Regions from separate parts of the Halomonas sp. MS1 genome, predicted to be linked through region 1. Evidence: predicted binding sites of a transcription regulator. Region 1 holds the regulator's gene; the other holds the start of a gene.

The links. Region 1 encodes FliA, which starts transcription of late flagellar genes. Its sites were predicted from a motif close to CTAAAGTTNNNNNNNNNNCNGCCGATA; they were not measured.
Region 2: the regulator FliA is predicted to act here: its motif matches at 1,154-1,180, upstream of NF683_RS11625 (MbtH family protein).

The regions. Positions count from the first base shown of each region.
Region 1 covers NZ_CP098926.1:1,733,815-1,737,221, reverse strand. Annotated here, with positions in the region: gene NF683_RS07795 (motility protein A) at 1-756, opposite strand, end outside; gene NF683_RS07790 (RNA polymerase sigma factor FliA) at 796-1,497, opposite strand; gene NF683_RS07785 (flagellar protein FlhE) at 1,524-1,964, opposite strand; gene NF683_RS07780 (hypothetical protein) at 2,032-2,610, opposite strand; gene flhF (flagellar biosynthesis protein FlhF) at 2,607-3,407, opposite strand, start outside.
Region 2 covers NZ_CP098926.1:2,546,241-2,549,647, forward strand. Annotated here, with positions in the region: gene NF683_RS11615 (RNA polymerase factor sigma-70) at 151-678, shown strand; gene NF683_RS11620 (FecR/PupR family sigma factor regulator) at 810-1,016, shown strand; gene NF683_RS11625 (MbtH family protein) at 1,244-1,489, shown strand; gene NF683_RS11630 (thioesterase II family protein) at 1,479-2,219, shown strand; gene NF683_RS11635 (4'-phosphopantetheinyl transferase family protein) at 2,197-2,853, shown strand; gene NF683_RS11640 (TauD/TfdA family dioxygenase) at 2,884-3,407, shown strand, end outside.

The sequences.
Region 1 (3,407 bases):
GTCATGATAGTTAGCAACGAAGGAATTGAGCGTTTCTTCAATAAAAGAAGGCAGCCGCCGTTTGGTAATTAACGAAATGCCTTCCAGCACCATGTTCATGGTGATAAGGCGTTCTTCCGTGCGCCGCTCCAGCTTGACGGCAATCGGTTTGAACACCAAGTTGGCGAGCAGAATACCGTAGAACGTTGTCAGCAGAGCCACCGCCATGCGCGGGCCAATAACGTCAAGATCGCCTGCATCCATCACTTCCAGCATATTGACCAAGCCCACCAAAGTACCGATCATGCCAAACGCGGGCGCGTAGGTGGCCATGGTACGAAATATCTGCGCCTCAGCATGCTCCCGTGCTTTTAATCGTGCGATGCGCCAGCGCAGCATATCGAAAATTTCGTCCTCTTTCGTGTTAGCAATCACCAGTTGAATCCCGGTGCGCAAAAAGGGGTTACGAGTGTGCTCTAGCTCCTTCTCAACCGCCCTGACATCGCCTTTAAACCACAAGCGCGCCATGGAAACCAGTTCGTTGATATCATCACGCACATAGGTATTTTCACGCCGAAACACCAATCCCACCAGGCGCACCACGCGTAGCACTTCTTTCAGCGGATAACTAATGAAGGTAGCCGCCAAGGTGCCCGTTACCACAATGGCTAGCCCCGGCAAGTTAATAAAGCTTTCTGGCGACTCTGCAGTAAAAAACAGCACGCTTACCAGCAACAGCATGCTGGCAAAAATACCGATCAGCGTAGATGGGTTCATCAACGGCTCCTCGCCGGTTAGTCGTGATTAATAGTGGCGTTAGGTGGTGTCATATAAGCGAGCGCGAAGCCTGCTAATCGCTTGGCTGTGAAGCTGGGAGACTCGGGATTCGGTCACACCCAGCACCGCCCCGACTTCTTTAAGGTTCAGCTCTTCTTGGTAATACAACGCCATCAGTAGCTTTTCACGCTCAGGTAAGGCGTCAATCGCGTCAATTAACGACTGGCGTTGCTGTTTATCTAACAACTGATCGAAGGGCAGGTTAGTGGCTTCCTCCGTTGCGGACTCGGCCCCTTCGGCCACCAGTTCTTCGAAGGGCAGCAACTGGCCACTGTTCGTATCATTGAGCAATTGCTGATACTCACTAAGCGGCATATCCAGGTCACGCGCGATCTCACCCTCTTCCGGCGGGCGCCCTAACTGCTGTTCAAGGCGACGCACCGCATCATCCACGGCTCTGGCAGAGCGGCGTACACTACGCGGCAACCAGTCACGTGTGCGCAGCTCATCCATCATGGCACCGCGAATACGCTGACTTGCAAACGTGGCGAACGTTGCTCCCTGGGTCGCATCAAAACGCCCTAGCGCTTCTAATAAGCCCACCATGCCAGCTTGAATAAGATCATCCAACTCAATACTTGCGGGTAGTCTTACCTGCAGCGTTAAGGCCTGACGTCTTACCAGTGGCATGTATTGGGTTAACAGCTCGCTCTGTTTAATCCTGCCTTGTGCTGTATACATCCTCGTGCCTCACGGCTGAACTCTGTTCACTGGTAATTCACAATCACTTGCAGTTCCTGCACCCGTACCGGGCGCTGGCCCGGCGTCAACGCAAAACGAAAGTGCAGCGGCCCACTGACCTGTTTTCCGGCTAACGCAGTGGTTGAACCTCGCATAGCAGTTAAAGGAACACACTGCTCAGGGTGGCATAGCCACGCATTAACCGGCGCATTAACCGGCATTTGAAAACGCCAATGAATACGCTCTATCGCAGCATGCTCTACCTGCGCCCCTGCTGGCGGCTGAATGGGCTGGCTGCTGACAGCTCGGTCACTCATCGCGACCAGTACGCTGGGCACCTCACTACTCCAACTGCCCGTCGCGGCATAAGCACTCATGGTGATGACGCTTAGCGCCACCATCAACACCCTTTTGAGCAGCCTGTCAGCTTTGCAGGTATCGACCTTGAAGTCAGCGAGCATCGACATTGTTATTCCTTATCGGGGCGCTTGATAGCCGCTGTTAAAGCACGGCTACATAGCGTCAGGCTAGCTGTCATCGCGCCAGCAGTAAAAGCTCTATATCCAAGTAATAGCTGGCTGCTTCGCGCAGGTTATCGAGTAGACCTCGGCGCGGCAAATCTGGCTCGTGCAGCGCTAACAGCTGCCTAGGGCCACCGTTTTCCTGCATTTGCCGCAACGAGCGGTACATCTGGGCGAAAGCATCGGCATCGCTATTAATCCATAGTGCCCAACGCGGAAAGCGCGCTTTCAGTTGGCTAAGATTAGCGGCATCCGCATTGACGATGTGAATATCCCAATCATCCGGGTCGCCAGCCCAACGTCGCCCCAGCACTGACCATTGGGCTAGGCGCCCTTTTACTCTTGCCACCTGCTGATCGCCACCGTTAGGCATACCGATCACGATAAGCGGCTTCTGCGGCACCGAGGGCGATGCGCTGGTTTGCGCTTGGGCAGCAGTTGGCGGCACCGTTAAAGAATCGGTCATAGCGGTCAGTGGTTCAGCCGCAAGTTCGTCTCCCGTGGGATCACTCTCAACTGACTCTGCTTGGCGCTGCTGGCGCTGTAAATCTGCCCACTTGCGCAGGCCCGCTGCCTGATCCGGGGCGCTCATGCCAGCCCCTCACGGCTAACGCTGCTGAGTTGGCGAATGGCGTCACGGGCCATAAACGCGTGAACAAGCGCATCTAGCATCGCTGTGTCGCGCCGCTTACGCGTGGTGCCCAACAACCTTAACAAATCGGAGCGCAGTGCTATCGCAGCGTCATCATTGGCGATATCTAAGTGTCCCGCTGCAGCAGCGACACCGCTGGCCATCAATAAGCGAACCTCCGAGCTTACTTCGCCATCATCCGCATCTTTCAACTGCTGCCAAGCGCGCTTGGTTAGGCTAGACACCCCTTCGCTTTGCAACTGGATAACTAGAAGCGAACGCACATCCGCACCTAATCGGGCAGGCGTTAACCAGTAGCGACGCGCGATGCGTTTGCCATTTTCTGGATCGCGAACTTCACCAACCCATGCCAACAGCGGAGTACCAGCGGCGTCCTCGACAGCAATATGGGTGTGCCATAGCTGCACCGTTTGACCACGAAAACGTAGATCAGTGTGATGTGTGAGCGGGCTATCTGTGAACAGCTGACGCTGGGCATAACGCTTGCCCTGACAGTATACCCGTTGAGTGGCAGCTACTTGCGTGATCCAGGTCAAGTGTTGGGCTTCTAGCCACGCTAACGTGGCGGGGTCGGGAAACACGGGGAGCAGATGTACGGCGGCCCCCATCGTTTCGCCCTGGTGCAGCAGCCGTGATTGCCAGCCTGCGGGCTGACGGTGCTGTAGGCTGGTTAGCGCTAGCCAACCGCCATCGGCGTCTAATCCAAGATCGGGCATCGACCAGTCACAGCCCCGCTC
Region 2 (3,407 bases), 810 kb from region 1:
CGTTTTTGGTTTGGTAGATCAGTTGTTTAGTACAAGCATATCGTTATGAAAAGAGGATTAGGCCTCTCTGATTGACTTTACTGCTCGTTAACGCAAATAATAATTATTGTTATTTATTTTGTGGTGTTAGTTAAGGCAGGAGGCCAATCAGTGGATACCCAGACCTGGAGCGCTGAGTTAGAAGATATCTTCGTTAATCAGCGGCCCCGGCTCTGCTGTGTCGCCGCAAGAGTCTTGGGCAATGCTGATCAAGCCGATGATGTTGTGCAGGATGCTTATCTAAAAATTTCAGAAGCAACCACGCTTTTTGAGGTGAAGCAGCCCATCTCCTACGTGTCACGTGTGGTGCGCAACCTCGCCATTGACCGTTGCCGCCGTTCGGCATTTGAGTCAACGCTGTTTGCCAAAGAAGAGGAGGGGGAGGCTGCCTCTTATGCGTCACACTCTCCAGAGGTGATCGCGATTGATCGTCAGGCCTTGGCTCAGGTGGTGGACGCGTTGGACGAGCTACCTGAGCGTACGCGGCGCGCTTTTGAGCTCTACCGGTCGGGGAGCCATACGCAGCGGGAAGTGGCCCACTTATTAGGTATTTCCACCACGTTAGTTAACTTTATGATTCGCGATGCACTGACTCATTGCCGCCAGTCGCTTCAAGGTCAGACGTTGCCAGATCGGTAAGCCTACGTTCCGTCCCTTCTTTGTGGTCGCTTTGTTACACTGTCAACGAACAACGATAGCGTTGAAACCCTAGGCGCTTACCGAGTCAGTTGGTCGATGGTAGGCAACAGTAGCGAGGTTTGACTGTAACGATGGATAACGACAGCGGCGATGATGCCGTTTGGCAAGTGGCGCTAGATTGGCTGATGCGCGAGCATGAAGAGTCGTTGAGTGATGCTGATCGCGAGGCGTTCCATGCGTGGCTAGCGGCTTCTTCTCAGCATCGCAGGGTATTTCATGAAGCCGAACAGCTATGGCTGCTAACGGGGATGATCCCCCGCAGTGATGAGCGCAACTGACAAATCATCGCTTTTTGCCCATTCTTTTTTTGTTCCCCCCTGGTTTTCTTCCTTGATGGTTTAACGGCTTTCATGTTTTTAAGCACTAGAGCCGTTTGCCCTCACGCGTATTTTTCCTACTTTCTTTCTCCCCAGCATTAAATTTCTATATACCTCACTCGTCATTATGTAATGAGAAGCAATTGTGTTTATTTTCTCATTTCTTAGACAACGGTGAGGTTAGTTCCATGACAAGCTGTTTTGATCGTGAAGATGGTGTCTTCCGCGTATTAGTCAACCACGAAGAGCAGTATTCCCTGTGGCCCGAGTGGAAGGCGATTCCTGCGGGCTGGACAGATACGGGTGTACTTGGCGATAAGCCAACCTGCCTCGATTACGTCGAAAAGACTTGGACCGATATGCGCCCGCTGTCGCTGCGTCAGTGGATGGATGAACAAGCTAATAGCGAGGCGGAGCAGGTGAATGCAGGTTAAGCGCTTAAAGCTGCTCTGTCTGCCCTGTGCTGGTGCCAGTGCCACTATGTATCTGCGCTGGAAGCGTCAGTTGCCCGCCTGGATCGAGGTGCATCCTGTTGAACTACCTGGACGTGGCGAGCGCCTGGGCGAGCCGCTTATCGATGACTTCGAGACCCAGGTGGTGCGGCTGTGTGAAGAGCAAGCAACGCGAATGCGCGGCGACTTTGCCTTGTTCGGTCACAGCATGGGGGCGCTGCTGGCCTATGGCATGGCGGCACGCTTGCGCGATGTGGGGCGCCCTCAGCCACGAAAGCTATTCGCCTCGGGGAGTGCAGCGCCCTCAATGCGTGATTCAGATCGCTTGGCGGGTCTTGATAACGATAAGGCCCTAATTGCGGATCTTCGCCAACAGGGCGGCACGCCAGAGGAGGTATTCGAAAGCCCGGAGCTGTTGCGCCTCACTCTCGATGTGTTAGCGGCGGACTATCGTCTCTGCCGTAGTTTTCGTCATCGCAGCGGGACGCCATTCGACTACCCGGTAAAGGCTTTGGCGGGCTTCGATGATGAGATCGAGAAGGTGCGCTTGGAAGCGTGGCAGCGCGAAGCAGGCGGTGCGTTCTCGTTGAACTGGTTCGAGGGAGGACACTTCTTTATTCGCCAGCAGGAAAGGCAGGTGTTGGCAGCCATCAAGCAGGCGCTGACCCTACGGCTAGAGGAGGTGCTTTATGCAGCGCCTGCAGTTAGCTGAAGGGGCTCCTGAGGGGCTTGAAGTCTGGCGCTTATCGCTCGATCTGAACGCCCCGGTGGCTGACGAAGATGATCGGTTGCTGAGTCGAGCCGAGTGGCAGCGCGCCCAGCGGCATCGCTGTCACGCCGATGTCGTACGCGCCGTGGCGACTCGCGCGGCTCTTCGGCGACTGCTATCAGCGCACACCGGTATAGCGCCAGAAAAGTTGCTGTTCACTCAGAACGCTTACGGCAAACCAGCGTTGGAAAACGCTGATGGGCCTATCTTCAATGTCTCCCACTCTGGCCATGTCGCCCTGATCGCGCTTGCTCCCGGCGGCGCGGTGGGGGTCGATATTGAGCGCTGCCGACCTGAGGCCGAACTGGCGCCGCTGCAAGGACTGGTGCTATCGCCGAGTGAGCGGTTCGACCACTCACTGCCCTTTATGGAGCGCTGGGTGGTTAAAGAGGCGGTGCTCAAAGCCTTGGGGCTGGGCATTGCGGATCATTTGCAGTCGCTCTCAGTCACCCCTTCTTTAGAGCTGCCAGACACCTACAACCTTGAGCACTCGCTTCCCATTTCATCACCTTTGCAAGCATGGCCGCTGCCAGCGCCGTGTGGCTATGCGGCAGCCCTGGGTTATGTCCAAGGCTAACGCTACTCAACGAATTTTAGGAGCTCAATAATGGACAGCCAAAGTGCAACATTAACGCAACAAATCAACGCCATATCCAAACGTCAGGGGCCAGCTGATTCAGAGCTGCCTATTATGATTTCTCCTGCCTACCCAGGGCAGTCGCTGCTGGAAGCCTTTAGCGAGTTGCGTGCTGATATCGAGACTCTAGTGGCCAGGGTAGGCGGCGTGTTACTAAGAGGCTTCGACGTGCCGACGGTTGATGATTTTCAGCAGTTTGCCGCCGCCTTTGGTCATCCTCTGCTGAGCTATGAGTTCGCCTCGACGCCACGCTCATCGGTTTCATCGGGCATTTATACCTCGACCGAATATCCCGCCCATCAACACATTCCACTCCACAATGAGCAGGCCTACACCCGCGAGTGGCCGATGAAAATCTGGTTCCACTGTGTCACCGCTTCCCTCGAAGGGGGGGAGACGCCGATAGCCGATAGCCGAGCCATATACCGTCGTATGCCAGTAGAGATCCGTGAGCGCTTTGCCCCTGGCATCCTCTACGTACGCAACTACGGCGA